DNA from 3 places in the Nonomuraea sp. CX421 genome. Region 1 is predicted to be linked to each of the others. Evidence: predicted binding sites of a transcription regulator. Region 1 holds the regulator's gene; each other region holds the start of a gene.
The links. The regulator LexA, encoded in region 1, represses DNA repair genes until DNA is damaged. The targets are predictions, from matches to a motif close to TCGAACANNTGTTCGA.

Region 2: ruvC (crossover junction endodeoxyribonuclease RuvC) is a predicted target of LexA. The motif match lies at 1,987-2,002, and genes of this name have one in related genera.
Region 3: AC5L3X_RS21670 (SAV_6107 family HEPN domain-containing protein) is a predicted target of LexA. The motif match lies at 2,829-2,844, and genes of this name have one in related genera.

Annotation. Positions count from the first base shown of each region.
Region 1 is NZ_JCADBK010000006.1:71,786-76,748, reverse strand. Features, by position in the region: gene lexA (transcriptional repressor LexA) at 1,274-1,981, shown strand; gene AC5L3X_RS13535 (MalY/PatB family protein) at 2,165-3,274, shown strand; gene AC5L3X_RS13530 (S41 family peptidase) at 3,306-4,963, opposite strand, start outside.
Region 2 is NZ_JCADBK010000012.1:50,172-55,134, forward strand. Features, by position in the region: gene ruvB (Holliday junction branch migration DNA helicase RuvB) at 1-748, opposite strand, end outside; gene ruvA (Holliday junction branch migration protein RuvA) at 807-1,427, opposite strand; gene ruvC (crossover junction endodeoxyribonuclease RuvC) at 1,424-1,966, opposite strand; gene AC5L3X_RS22020 (GNAT family N-acetyltransferase) at 2,147-3,298, opposite strand; gene AC5L3X_RS22025 (carbohydrate ABC transporter permease) at 3,309-4,963, opposite strand, start outside.
Region 3 is NZ_JCADBK010000011.1:210,476-215,438, reverse strand. Features, by position in the region: gene AC5L3X_RS21685 (amino acid permease) at 1-307, shown strand, start outside; gene AC5L3X_RS21680 (universal stress protein) at 307-1,173, shown strand; gene bldD (transcriptional regulator BldD) at 1,487-1,981, shown strand; gene AC5L3X_RS21670 (SAV_6107 family HEPN domain-containing protein) at 2,122-2,568, opposite strand; gene AC5L3X_RS21665 (ferredoxin) at 2,933-3,127, opposite strand; gene AC5L3X_RS21660 (cytochrome P450) at 3,134-4,333, opposite strand; gene AC5L3X_RS21655 (TetR/AcrR family transcriptional regulator) at 4,429-4,963, shown strand, end outside.

The DNA of each region.
Region 1 (4,963 bases):
GCCGGGCCCCGCTTCGTCCGCAGCAGCGCGTCCGCTGCACGACCCCCGCTACGTCCCGCCCTGCGACCTTTCTGGGATCGCACCGGCGCCGCGCCCGTCACTTCTCGCTTGGCGGGCTGTCGCCCCTCCCTGCGTGCCGAGGCGGTGTCGTCAGGCCCCCTCGCTCCACGGGCCCCACCTCCAGGATTCGCTCCTTCCCCCCCGTATGGCGCGATGTCCTCATCCCTTGGCTCCGTACGCGGCGGAGGCACCAGCCACAGCTGCGGCCTCCCCGGCCCCGTCGACCTGCGCCCCGCCCTTCGCCCATCATGCGAAACCACGCTTTCCCCTCCCTTCTCGCCCCGCACTCCAGCTCGATCCGCTCCGGCTCCGGCATCACCCCTCAGTTCCGCATCCCCGCTCGACCGGGACTAACGACCTCACCCGAGCGACCACGGCCAGCGACCCCACCGCCACCACCGTTACCACCGCCACCGCCCCCGTCGTCGTCCCCGTCGCCGCCACCATCACCATCACTGTCGCTATCGCCACCACTGCCAACGTCGCCGTCACCGGAAGGTCAACCCTGTCGGCGCCCCCGGCACGGCGACCTTCGGCGTCACCCAGCGACGCGGCCCCGCCGAACGATCCCGGGATGCCGGGGGGACTTGAGACGGCCATGGGAGTGAGCGACCGCGCAATGTCGATCGGCGCATGGCGTGTCGCAAGTGATTTCCCAGGGGCATGGTCCAGGGCCGGAGATTTCGCGAAGACACGGTCCGACGCCGGATCTTTCGCGAGGCGGTCCAGGACCGGAGCTTTCGCGAGGACGCAGTCCAGCGTCGAAGGTTTCGCGAAGACACGGTCCGACGCCGGATCTTTCGCGAGGCGGTCCAGGGCCGGAGGTTTCGCGAGGACGCGGTCCAGGGCCGGAAGTTTCGTGGGGCATCGTACGGGGCCTGTGCGGCCGTGACGGCCCCGAGTGGCGCCGGCTTCGGCGGCCGGTTGCTTGACCTGGTCTCGGCTCGGGTCTGTGATCCTGGTGGTTCGCACGGATGGACCTCCCACACCGTCGCGGCCCCGGGAAATGGCCAAATAAAGATCGGCGAATCGAACACGGTGTCGATCGAACTCCCGTACGATGTTGTACACCACGCTGCCGACATTTTCGAGGAAGACTCGAACAATTGTTTGAAGATGATCTTCAACAGCGATACGGTCGCTGTGTGCGACATGGAGACCACGGACCGGAGGGTTCGCCGGTGAGGCGGGCGACCGGGCGAGGAGGAAGAGCATGAGCGAGCGGGATGACGCTAACGGGGTCACTGACCTCGCGGTGCGGCGGCGTGACTCCTTGGGGCTGACCCCGAGGCAGCGCAAAATCCTCGAAGTGATTCGCGACTCGGTGCAACAGCGCGGATATCCGCCGTCCATGCGTGAGATCGGCGAGGCCGTGCAGCTGACGAGCACGTCCAGCGTGTCGCATCAGTTGACGGCATTGCAGCGCAAGGGCTACTTGAGGCGCGATCCCCACCGGCCACGTGCGCTGGAGGTGCGACTGCCCGGTGAGCCCGCGCTCTGGGTCGACCCCGATGCCGGCAGCGAGGAGTCCCCGGTCAGCCGCCCCACCGCCGCCTACGTGCCGCTGGTCGGCCGGATCGCCGCCGGCGGTCCGATCCTCGCCGAGGAGAGCGTCGAAGACGTCTTCGCCCTCCCCAAGCAGTTGGTCGGCGAGGGCACCCTGTTCCTCCTGCAGGTCGCCGGTGACTCCATGATCGATGCCGCCATCGCCGACGGCGACTGGGTGGTCGTACGCCAGCAGCCGGTCGCGGAGAGCGGCGACATCGTGGCCGCCATGATCGACGGTGAGGCCACGGTCAAGACGTTCAAGCGCAAGGACGGCCACGTCTGGCTGGTGCCCCACAACTCCAACTACGACCCCATCCCGGGTGACGAGGCCAGCGTCCTGGGCAAGGTCGTCGCGGTGCTGCGCCGCCTCTGACGGTCCACCGTTCCCCGCGGCGCGCGGCGTCTCATCGCCCGCGCCGCACCGGCGTGTCCCTTCAGGCGGCCGGTTCAGCCGGTCGCGTCCAGCTGAGGTCGGCAGCTGCTCATGGAGGTCGAGGCGAGTGGCACACGCAGGCGAACACTCAGACGGTTCGCCCAGGAGATCTAGACTGAGCACGTGAGCGACGAAATCCATCTCTACGACCTCAAGTCACAGCATGATGGGTTGAAGTGGGCCGAAGCCGGACCAGGAGTCATCCCCGCCTGGGTGGCCGACATGGACTTGCCCACCGCCCCCGAAGTCATCCAAGCGCTACAGCGCCGGGCCGAAGGTGATCTTGGCTACCCGGCCTGGCTGCTGAGCCAGCAATGCGGCCCGCTGGCCGAGGCGTTCGCGGAGCGCATGGCGACCAGGTACGGCTGGGAAGCCGACCCCGTGCACGTGCGCAGCTACAACGATCTCAACCAGGCGCTCCAGGTGCTGCTGCACGTCTGGACCCGGCCGGGTGACGGCGTGGCCGTCCACACCCCTGCCTACCACCCGTTCCTCGACACCCTGGCTGTCATGGAGCGCCCGCTCCACGCCATCCAGATGCGGCCCGAGGGCGAGTCCTGGCGGTTCGAGGTGCCCGACCTGTCGGGCTGCCGGGTGCTGCTGCTGGTCAACCCGCACAATCCCACCGGCCGTGTCTTCACCCGCGAAGAGCTGGAACGGCTGGCCGAGCACGCCGAGCGGCACGACCTGCTGGTCATCTCCGACGAGATCCACGCCGACCTGGTGTACGACCCGTACGAGCACATCCCGTTCGCCACCATCCTGCCGGACCGGACCGTCACCCTGACCTCGGCCACCAAGGCGTTCAACCTCGGCGGGATCCGCTGCTCGGTGGCCCACATCGGCTCACCGGAGATGCGCGAGGCCCTCGACGGTCAACCGCCCTTCGTCTACGGGTCGGCCAACCTGTTCGGGGTGGAGGCGACGGTCGCCGCGTGGCGGCACGGCGACGCCTGGCTCCGGGAGACCCTCGCCCTGCTCGACCGTAACCGCCGGACCATCGCCGAACGCCTGCCTCCCACGGTCGGCTACCGCGTCCCGGAGGCCACCTACCTGGCCTGGCTCGACTACGGGCGGCCCGGCATGGCGAAGGTGCTGGAACAGGAGGCCAAGGTCCTGCTGAGCGACGGCGCCCTGTTCGGCCCCGGCGGCGACACCCACGTCCGGCTGAACTTCGCCACCACCGAGCCCATCCTCACCGAGATCCTCAACCGGCTGAACCGGGCCGGATAAGCACCGGCCCGGCCCGATCCGGTCGCGACGGTCAGGATCGGGAGGACCAGGTGGGGGGCGGCAGGTCGGGAGGCGTCGCGGCGGGGTGCTCGTCGAGGGCGGCCAGGGCCAGTTCGACCGCCTTCTCCAGCTGCGGGTCCCGCCCGCCGACCCGGTCCTGCGGCGTCATGACCACCTCGACGTCGGGGTCCACGCCGTGGTTCTCCACGCCCCAGCCCTCGCCTTCGAGCCAGTACGAGTAGCGAGGCTGGGTCACGACGGTCCCGTCGGCGAGCGAGTAGCGCGAGTCGATGCCGATCACGCCGCCCCACGTCCGGGTGCCGACGAGCGGGCCGATGCCCCGGTTCTTGATGCCGGCGCTCACGATGTCGCCGTCGGATCCCGCGAACTCGTCGGTGACGGCCACGATGGGGCCGCGTGGCGAGTCCTCGGGATAACGCGTGGGCTCGTAGCCTCGGGCGTGCGCCCAGCCGGTGACGCGGCGGGACAGCTTCTCCAGGACGAGCTCCGAGGTGTGTCCGCCGCCGTTCTCCCGAACGTCCACGACGAGTCCTTCGCGGGCCATCTCGGTGCGCAGGTCTCGGTGGAACTGGGCCCATCCGGAGGCCACCATGTCGGGCACGTGCAGGTAGCCGAGGCGACCGCCGGAGGCCCGTCTGACGAAGGCCCGCCGCCCCTCCACCCAGTCGTGGTAGCGCAGCTGGGTCTCGTCGCTGATCGGGGTGACGACGACTCTGCGCAGGTCGCCGCCGGACGCGGGCCGTACGGTGATCTCGATGGGCTGGTCGGCGGTGCCGGACAGGCATTCGAGCGGGCCGCGGACGGGGTCGACCTGGCGGCCGCCCACCGCGACGATCTCGTCGCCCTCGCGGACGGCGACGCCGGGCGCGAGCAGCGGCGAGCGCGCGTCGTGGTCGGACGACTCGCCGGGCAGGATCCGCGCGACGCGCCACGCGCCCTCGTCGTCCCTGAGCAGGTCGGCGCCGAGCAGGCCCTGGCGGCAGCGCGGGTCGACGGCGGGGCCGCTGGGCCGGGCGTAGGCGTGGGAGGTGCCGAGCTCGCCCTGCACCTCCCAGAGCAGGTCGATGAGCTCCGAGTAGGCGCCGATCCGATCGACGAGCGGGGCGTAGCGGTCGAGCACGGCCTGCCAGTCGACGCCGTTCATGTCCGCGCGCCAGAAGTGGTCGCGCATGAGCCGGCCGGCTTCGAGGTAGCCCTGCCGCCACTCGGCGACCGGGTCGAGCTGGAGCGCGATCCGGTCGAGGTCGATGGTGACGACCTCGTCTCCCTCTGTGGCGGCGCGGGTCTGCAGCCCGTTCTTGCCGGTGAGGACGAGGCGGGTGCCGTCGCCGCTCACCTCGAACGCCCGCAGTTCCCTGCCCAGCTCGCACCTGACCCGCTTCTTCAGGTCATAGCGTTCCAGGACGACCTCGCGGACCGGCTCGGTGCCGTCGCCGAGTTGGCCGGACAGCGGGTAACGCAGCCAGAGCAGGGCGTCCTTGGCGGTGCGCAGGTTGCCGTACCGTCCGGCGGGGACGGGCACCGGCACCACGCGCGAGGCGAGCCCCTCCGGGTCGACCTCGGTGCGCGGCGGGGTGTCGTCCTTCCGCTTCTCGTCGGACGCGGGCTTGTCGTCCTCGCCGTTGAACCCGCGTCCCCGCAGGCAGGGGTCGAACGGCGAGGGCGCCG
Region 2 (4,963 bases), on a different contig from region 1:
CGGCGGAGGCGATGTCGCGGTCGATGACGCCGCCGGCCCGCACGTCGGCGAAGTCGCGCACCCGGCGCAGCAGCCGGTTGGCGATGCGCGGCGTGCCGCGCGAGCGCCGGGCGATCTCGTGCGCGCCCTCGTCGGGCAGCGTCACCCCGAGCAGCCGGGCCGAGCGGTGGAGCACCTGCTCCAGCTCCTCGACCTGGTAGAAGTCCATGTGGGCGGTGAAGCCGAACCGGTCGCGCAGCGGCGCGGGCAGCAGCCCGGCTCTGGTGGTGGCGCCGACCAGCGTGAACGTCGCGATGTCGAGCGGGATGGCGGTGGCCCCGGGGCCCTTGCCGACCACGATGTCGACCCGGAAGTCCTCCATCGCGAGGTAGAGCATCTCCTCGGCGGGCCGCGCCATCCGGTGGATCTCGTCGATGAACAGCACCTCGCCCTCGGCCAGGGTGGACAGGATGGCCGCGAGGTCGCCCGCCCGTTCCAGGGCCGGCCCCGACGTGATGCGGAGCGGCGCGCTCAGCTCGGCTGCGATGATCATAGCCAGAGTCGTCTTGCCCAGACCGGGTGATCCGCTCATCAGCATGTGGTCGGGTGACCGGCCGCGCCGCAGCGCGCTCTCGAGCACCAGCGACAACTGCTCGCGCACGCGTGCCTGGCCGATGAACTCGCCGAGCCGCTTGGGCCGCAGGGCGGCCTCGATCTGCGACTCCTCGCCCTCGGCGTCAGGCGACACGAGGTCTCGCTCCAGGCTCACTGCCGCACCTCCCTGACGGGGCTCCCTGCGAGGGTAGGGCCCCGGCCCGCCCACGACGTCATCGGACGCTCAGCGCCCGCAGCGCCGCCTTCAGCAGGGCGGCCACCTGCGGGGAGCGGCCGGCGGCCAGGTCGGCGTCGGCCTCCGGCTCGACGGCCGCGACGGCCTCGTCGGCGTCCTTGCTCGAATAGCCCAGCCCCACGAGCCCGGAGTGCACCTGGTCGCGCCAGAGCGCGACGCGGCGGCCGCCGTTGAGCGCGGCGTCGAGGGTCGCCTCGGGGGTGCCGAGACGGTCCTTCAGCTCCAGGACGATGCGCTGGGCGCCCTTCTGGCCGATGCCCGGCACCTGGGTGAGCGCCTTGAGGTCGGCTCCGGCGACGGCGACCCGCAGCGCGTTGGGCGAATGGACGGCGAGCATGGCCAGCGCCAGCTTGGGACCCACGCCGCTGGCCGTCTGGAGCAGCTCGAAGACGGCCCGCTCGTCGTCGGTGGCGAAGCCGTAGAGGGTGAGGGACTCCTCGCGCACCACCAGCGAGGTGGCCAGCCGGGCCTGCTCGCCGGGGTGGAGCGTGGCCAGGGTGCCGGGCGTGCAGTGGACCAGGACGCCGACGCCGCCGACCTCGATCACGGCGCCGTCGGGCGCGACGGCCGCCACCCGGCCGGCCACCGAGGCGATCACAGCTTCACGTCCCCGCGCGGCGCGCGGCTCCGCGCCCGCGCGACGGCCTCGGCGACGCGGTGCTGGGCGCCGCCGCGCCAGACATGGCAGATGGCCAGCGCGAGCGCGTCGGCGGCGTCGGCCGGCTTGGGCATCTCGGTGAGCCTCAGCAGCCGGGTCACCATGAGCCCGATCTGTTTCTTGTCGGCGCTGCCGCTGCCGGTGACGGCCGCCTTGACCTCGGAGGGCGTGTGCAGGGCGACGGGCAGCCCGCGCCTGGCCGCGCAGAGGACCGCGATGCCCGCGGCCTGGGCGGTGCCCATGACGGTGCGGACGTTGTGCTGGCTGAAGACCCGCTCGACCGCCACGGCGTCGGGACGCACCTCGTCGAGCCACTGCTCGATGCCGGCCTCGATGCCCACCAGCCGTGCGCCCAGCTCCTCGTCGGCGCCGGTGCGCACCACCCCGACGGCCACCAGGGACAGCGGCGCGCCGGGCCTGCCCTCGACCGCTCCCAGGCCGCACCGAGTCAGCCCCGGATCGACGCCCATCACCCGCACCGGCCTGCCTCCCCGCGCCGCCGAACACCTGTTCGGCACGAGACTCTACCCCGGCCGACGTGGTCGCGCACCGCGAAACGCCCGCCGGACGCCCGGCGGAACAGTGAGATCAGCCGGACGCCCGCCAGAACCGCTGGAACCGTCAGATTCGCCGGACGCCGGCCAGAGGCACTGGAACCGTCAGAAGTAGTCGAGCATGTACGGCCGGGCGGCGAAGGCCGCGTCGAGGGTGTCGTCGTGGCGGTCGTCGCCGGACATGAGCCCGGCACGGCGCAGCGTGGCGGTCGGAACACCGGCGTAGAGGCCCGACAGGGCGTTGACCGTGAGCCGGGGCCCGTCTCCCGTCTCCACGCGGGTGGCCGTGCCGCGGCCCTCGGCGACCTCCAGCCGCCACCGGCCGGTGTTGCCGGGCCGCAGCGGATCGTCCACCTCGACGGCGGCGTTCATGGTCACCCCGGCCGGATAGCCGCGGCGTTCGACGGCCGCGGCCAGGTCGATCACCCGGAACATCCACCGGACCAGGGTGACCTTCTCCTTCGAGCGTTCGCGCAGCAGCCACAGCACGGGGTCGTCGGGCGCCACGGCGGCGGTGACGTGCTCGGCCACCGAGGAGGAGGTGCCCACCAGCGACCACAGCGCCCTGGCGGTCGCCTCGGATCCGGCGACCTGGTTCTCGACCCGGATGTTCTCGCCGTCCCAGCGGTAGATGACGAAGCCGTCGTCGGCGAGGTAGAGGAAGTCGTCGGGCTGGGCGAGCCAGAGCGCCCAGGTGCGCTCGTCCCACGAGATCGGGCCGGAGGCGCGGGCCGCGCCGTGCGCGCGGTGCAGCACGGCGACGACCTCGGCCGCGTCGGCCGGGCCCATCCGGCGCAGCTTGACCTCGCCGGACGGCCGGATCGTGCGCAGCGCCTCGGCCGGGATGGTGGCCAGGTGCTGGGCCCCGGCGTGCTCGTACCCGACGGAGCGGTAGAGCGGCGTCGTGGCCGGATAGAGCGCGGAGACGGCGTCGCCGAGCTCGGCCGCCCGGGCGACGATCGCGTGCATGATCTGCCCGCCCACTCCCTTGCCCCGATCCTCGGGGTTGACCGTGACGCCCGCGATGCCGGCCATCGGCTGCGGCCTGCCGTGCCACCACTGGGTGAAGCCGCGCAGCCGGGCCGCGGCCGTGAGCCTGGTGCCGTCGAACGCGCCCAGGTAGCGGCCCTCGGCCAGGATGGGCAGCACGACCGCGCGCCAGCCTTCGCCCTGGGCGGCCGACAGCAGGCCGAAGGAGCGTTTGCGCATGTCGAACATGGCGTCGAGGTCTTCGGGGGTCAAGTAACGAATGTCCACGAGGCGCAACCTATGCGGCGGGTGTCTGGGAGCGCGAACCTTTTCCGGCGGTGACGGCCAACCGGTCGAGGTAGAGCAACTGCGCCGCGACCAGGGCGGCGAGGGCGACGAGCAGCATGGCGAGCGGCGTGGTGCCCCAGGGATCGGGGGCGGCCGCGCGGAAGTCGTTCAGCCGGTTCAGCAGGGCGACGGGGGCGGTGGCGAGGTCCGGATCGTGCGCGGTCAACAGCGGCCAGAGCACTTCCTGGGCGTTGGTCAGGGCGACCGCGCCGGCCAGGATGCCCGCCATCGGCAGAGACGGCAGCACGACGCCGCCGAGGAAGTCGCCGCCCGCGCGCTCGGACAGCCCCTTGCAGAGCAGCGTCAGCAGCAGGAGCGCAGGCACAGACACCAAGAAAGGCGGAAATATCGCGATGAAAGTATCGATGAGGCCCATGTCAGTGACCGTCTGCCAGTCGGCGACGCTGAGCGGCCCGGTGCCGACGAACAACCACGGCCCGAACAGCAGCAGCAGCCACTCACTGCGCCGTCCCAGCGGACGCAGCCCACCGATGCCGAGCGCCGCCAGGTAGGCGACGCCGACGGAGACCAGCGCCCCCACGACGGCGGGCACCCAGGTGTTCACCTGCGTCCGCAGCCCGGCGCCCGGCGTCTCGCCGCCCGCGAACAGGGCGGACAGCCACGGCCAGGCCCAGACCACCGCGATCAGGGTCACGAGGGCCAGCGCCACCGCTCCGATCACCTTGCCCGCCGCGGACGCGCCCCGTGCGCGGCTCTGAGCGGCCCGCTGCGCGGCGCGTGACACCGGAGCCTGCTGATGGCCGCCCTCCGTCCGTTCCACGCCCTGGCCGTACACGGGAGCCTGGTACGGGGCTTTCTGTCCGCTCGTGGGCTCTGCGCGGGAATTCGGCCCATCTGCGGGCCCCGAGCGAGGTATGAGGGAGATACGCAGGTTCGTGGCCACCGCGAGGACCGTCGCGACGAGCCCCAGCAGGCCGAGCAGGACGCCCATGATGGTCGCCATCGAAGCACCCAGCCCCGGCTTGAACAACCGGAAGGCATAGTCGTACTGCAACGTCGCCAGCGTCTGCGCGGAACGCTCCGGCCCGCCCGCCATCAGCGCCAGCCCCATCGAGAACGCCTGGAGGGCGGCGGCGATCATGGCCAGTGTGACGAGCCCGGCCACCACGAGCATGGCCGCCGTCACGGTGCCACCGCGCAACGCGGGCAGGAACGCCATCACCGCCAGGGCGCACACCAGCCCGAACGTGGTGGCCGCGATGATCAGGCCGAGCGTCGCCGGTGCGGTGGCCTGATCGCGCAGCCCCTCGGCCAGCGTGACGACGCCCGTGGCCCCGGAGCGCAGGCCCCACAGCCAGGCGGCGGCGACCCCGACCGGTGAGAAGGTGACGATCGCCAGCGACAGCACGACGCGGCCGGTGCGCCTGAGCGGCCCGCCCGCCCGGTCGAGCGCCAGCGCGAGCGACGGCCCCACCACCACGGCCACCAGGAGCGGCACCACCGCCAGCGAGAGCGTGAAGCCGAGCGCCCGCCAGAACACGTCGTCACCCAGGATGCCGGCGTAGTTGCCGAGCCCGACGAACTGGCTCGGACCGGCGATCCGGCCCGACTCGAAGCCGAGCAGGATGGTCCTGATCGTCGGAA
Region 3 (4,963 bases), on a different contig from region 1:
CGTGCTGGCCGGGCTGGTGCCGCTCGGCCAGCTCGCCGAGGCCACCAGCATCGGCACGCTGTTCGCGTTCGCGATCGTGAACATCGGCGTGCTCGTGCTCCGCTACCGCAGCCCGGAGTTGCCGCGCAGCTTCCGCACGCCGCTGTTCCCCCTCACGCCGGTGCTCGGCGCGATCTTCTGCGTCCTCGTGATGGCCGGACTCGCCGGCGTCACCTGGCTCGCGTTCGGCCTCTGGATGCTGCTCGGCCTCGCCTGCTACTTCTTGTACGGCTTCCGCTACTCGCGGCTGAACACCGAGGTCCGCTGATGATCTTCGAGTACGTGCTGAGCGGGTTCATCCCCGAGCCGCGGGGACGTGACGGGCTCACCCTGGCCATGCTGCTGGCCCGCCAGACCGGGGCGCGCCTGGCGGTGGCGTACGTGCAGCCGCCGGCCTGGTCGGCCCCCGGGCCGGGCAAGGCCGAGGAGACCGTGTGGCGCGCCTACCTCGAGGAGCAGGCCGCCGCCGCGCTCACGCAGGCCCGCAAACTGGCCGGTGACGGCGTGGACTACGTCGTGCGGACCGACAAGGGCAGCGGACGCGGGCTGGTGGAGCTGGCGCGCGGGCGCGGAGCCGACGTGGTCGTGATCGGCTCGGCGCCGCAGGGCGCCCGCGGCCGGATCTCGCTCGGCAGCACCGCCGACCAGTTGCTGCACTCCTCGTCCGTGCCGGTGCTGCTGGCGCCGCGCGGCTACGCCGAGGATCCGCCCGCCGCCTTCGACCGGCTCACCGTCGCCTACCGGCGCGGCGCGGGCGCCGACGCGGCGGTCACGGCGGCCGCCAAGGTGGCCCTCTCACTGAGCGTGCCGCTCCGGCTGGTGACGCTGGTGGTCCGGAGCGGCCGGCGAGTCAGGATCGAGGAGGAGATGCTGGCGCGGCTGCGCGACCAGGCGGTGGCCGACCTCGAGGCGGCGGCCCGGGGGCACCGGCGGCGCGTCGGGGTGGAGGTCGAGGTGCTGGAGGGGCGGACCGTGGCCCAGGCCCTCGCGGAGACGTCGTGGCCATCCGGGGAGCTGCTCATCTGCGCGTCGAGCGGCAGCGGGCCGCTGCGGCGGGTCTTCCTCGGTGACACCTCGCTGAAGATCGTCCGGGCCGCGACCTGCCCGGTGATGATGCTCACCCGCCAGGCTTGAACCACTTGAACCAACTGGTTCGCTCGGGAAACAGGGACGAAGTACTGTTACCCCCACGGGATAAGAGGGGCGTTTGAGGCGAATCCCACCGGATCGGATTCGACATCTTTTTTCCAATCAGCTTGACCTTCGGCGTCCACCCCTTTACCGTCACTGTGCGTAACCATACTGCGCGGCGTTCTGGGCGAAAACCCAGAGCCATGGCTACCGATGGTGCCGAGCCTGGCACCAGACCCCCCGGTGGCTCCGGCAAACGCCGCGGAGGAGCACAATCTACTGAGAGCGCTACATACGAGAGCCGGGGGGCCACACGATGCCGTCTGAGTACGCAAAGTCGCTGGGTGCACGACTCCGCGCCATCCGCACCCAGCAGGGCCTGTCCCTGCACGGAGTCGAGGAAAAGTCGCGTGGCAGGTGGAAAGCCGTTGTCGTGGGCTCGTACGAGCGTGGCGACCGCGCGGTCACGGTGCAGAAACTTGCCGAGCTTGCCGATTTCTACGGGGTGCCCGTCTCCGAGCTGCTGCCCGGCGGCGCCGCCCCCAGCCCGCTCGGCCCGACGCCCAAGCTTGTGATCGACCTGGAGCGACTGGCCACACTGCCGAAGGAGAAGGCGGGCGCCCTCGCCCGCTATGCCGCCACCATCCAGAGTCAGCGTGGCGACTACAACGGCAAGGTGCTGTCGATCCGCCAGGAGGACCTGCGTTCGCTGGCCGTGATCTATGACAAGTCGCCCAGCGAGCTGACTGAGGAGCTCATCAGCTGGGGAGTGCTCGACGCCGAGGCCCGCAGGGCCGTCGAGTCCTTCTGACACAGCTTCGGACGAGGGGCGCGCCACGACGACGGCGCGCCCCTCGCGCCGTCCTGGCCGCCTCTCCCCTGGCGTCACGCCGCCTCAGCCGGGCCCACCGCCCGCTCCGGCCGGCGATCCGGGGCTATCGCTGGTCGGGATCAGCCGGCCAGGGGAACGTCGACGGGAAGTTGGGGCTGGGCGGGAACGCCCAGAATGCCCTCCACTGTGCAGACGAAGGTCTCCGCCTCGGCCAGCAACTCGTCGGCGTCGGCGCCCGAGACGCCACGCACCATGCCCGCCTCGGCGGCCGCGCGCTTGGCGGCGGTCACCGAGAAGTAGGCGGCCCACTCGGCCAGCTGTGGCTCCGCCTCGGGCAGGAGCTCCCAGGCGCTGCGCAGCCGGCGTCTGCGGCCCTCCATGGGCCGGGGCCGGGCGGCCAGGATCGCCGCCGCGGCGCGCAGGGCCGCCAGATGCGCCGCCACATATCGGGATGCCGGGGTGCGCGCGGCCGCCGCCTCCGCCAGGCAGGAACGTGAATCCGTCAGGTGCGCCCGGACCGCGGGCGACAGCCGGGGACCCTGCGGGTCTCTAGACCGTGGTGCCATGTGCACGCCTCCTTGGGGTCGTGACGGCGCCCGGCGTTGCCGCCGGTGAAGCCCACGATCGCAGACGCCACCGACATTTCCGCCGGGCCGGCCGGACGAGGAGCTTCCCCTCTCCCCGTCCGGCCAGGACGCGCCCACTCGTCTCCGCCGACGACGAGGACCCGCCCTTCGCCCTTGGAGCCTGGTCGCGGGTCCCGCTTGGGGGAAGCGGGACCCGCGCCCAGGACCTCGACGTGAGCCGCGAGCCTCACGTCACTAGGTCGAACATAATTTCGATCACGCTCTGTGTCAACCTGTTCCACGAACACAGGTTCGATGAACCTGTTCCCACGTGCGTGTACACCGAAACGGCGCGTCCCCGCGCCTACGGGACGACGGAGAGGGCCCCCGAGGGGCAGAGACCGACCGCGCGGCGGGCGGCGGCCTCCTGGTCGGCCGGAGGCGACGGCTGGAGCAGCACGACCGTGCCGTCGTCCTCGCTCTGGTCGAACACCTCCGGGGCGGTGAGCACGCACATGCCCGCGCCAATGCACACCGTCGTGTCTGCCTTGATCTTCATGGTGACCTACCAGGTGACAGGGAGGCGGTGCACGCCGTAGATGCTCATGTCGGAGCGCATCGGCACCTCCTCCGGTGATACGGCCAAGCGTAGATCGGGAAAGCGGCGCAGCAGCGCCGGGTAGCCGACGCGCATCTCGGTCCGGGCCAGCTGCTGGCCGAGACACTGGTGGATGCCGTGGCCGAACGTCAGGTGCCCGCCGGCCGGCCGGGTGACGTCGAGCCGGTCGGGCTCGGGGAAGCGCTCCGGGTCGCGGTTGACGACGGGCAGGCTGAGCGTGACCGCCTCGCCCCGCCCGATCAGGGTGCCCTCGATCTCGACGTCCTCCAGCGCGGTCCTGACCGGGCCGATGTGGATGATCGTGAGGTAGCGCAGCAGCTCCTCGACGGCGTTGTCGACCAGGCCGGAATCGTCGCGCAGGACGGCGAGCTGGCCGGGGTTGGCGAGCAGCGCGTAGGTGCCGAGGCCCAGCATGTTGGCGGTCGTCTCGTGGCCGGCCACCAGCAGCAGGAAGGCGACGCCGGTCAGCTCCTCGTCGTTCAGCTCGCCGCCCGCGACCAGCCCGCTGAGCAGATCGTCGGCCGGCTCGGCGCGCTTGCGCTGGACCAGGCCGTAGAGGTAGGCGGAGATCCGGGTCATCGCGCCGACGACGTCCTCGGCCCTGCTGTCGAGCGCGAAGAGCACCTTGGAGTCGTCCTGGAACCGCCCGCGCTCGTCGTACGGCACCCCGAGCAGCTCGCAGATCACCAGCGACGGGATGGGCAGCGCGAAGTGCTCGACCAGGTCGACCGGCCGGCCCGCCGCCTCCATCCGGTCCAGGCACGCCTCGGTGATCTCCTCGATCCTGGACTCCAGCTGCTTCATCCTGCGTACGGTGAACTGCCCCGTCAGCAGCCTGCGGTAGCGCGTGTGCTCGGGCGCGTCCATGCGCAGGAAGAACCCCGGCGGCAGCCGGAACTCGTGCTCGCGCAACTCGTTGCTGAGCTCCAGCCGGGCCGGGATCGGCGTGTGCATGTGCTCGGGCCGGTTGCTGAAGCGCGGGTCGGCGAGCACCGCCCGGGCCGCCGCGTAGCCGGTGACCAGCCAGCCCCGATGACCGTCGGCGTAGGTCATGCGGTGGATCGGGCCCCGTTTTCGCAGCTCGGCCAGCTCGTCGGGCGGATCGAACGGGCGTTGGCGGGCGGTGGTCAGCGTCACGTCGGTCATGTGGTGGCTCCCTTCGGGTCACCATCCACAAAACAACATCCAATGCAAAGTTTCAACGGATGTAAATCATTATTCTGTGCAGTACAGTTCACGACATGGTGGGAATTCGGGAGCGCAAGAAGCAGCGCACGCGCCGCGCGCTGATCGAGGCCGCGCTCCGGCTGTTCGGCGAGAAGGGGTACGAGGAGACCACCCTGGCGGAGATAGCGACGGAGGCCGACGTGTCGACCCGCACGTTCTTCAGCTACTTCGCCAGCAAGGAGGACGTGCTCTTCCACGACACGGACGGCAGCCTCGCCGAGAGGCTCGCCCTGGTCGCGACCAGACGACCGGACGAGACGCCGTCGGAGCTGCTCCTGCGGATGGTGCGCGCCAGTGTCACCTGGACGGTCGACGACCAGGACTTCCGGCCGGAGGACGTGCGGCTGCGGATGCGGCTCATCATGACCGTCCCGGCTCTCCAGGCCCGTGCCCTGCACCTGCTGTTCGACAGCCAGCTACGGCTCACCCGGGCGCTGCACGAGGCCTACCCCGGGCAGCTCGGCCTGATGGAGGCCGCCGCCGCGGTGGGCGCGGTGGTGGGCGCCACCAAACTGGCCGCCGTGGTCAGTCTCAACCACGACGGCTCCA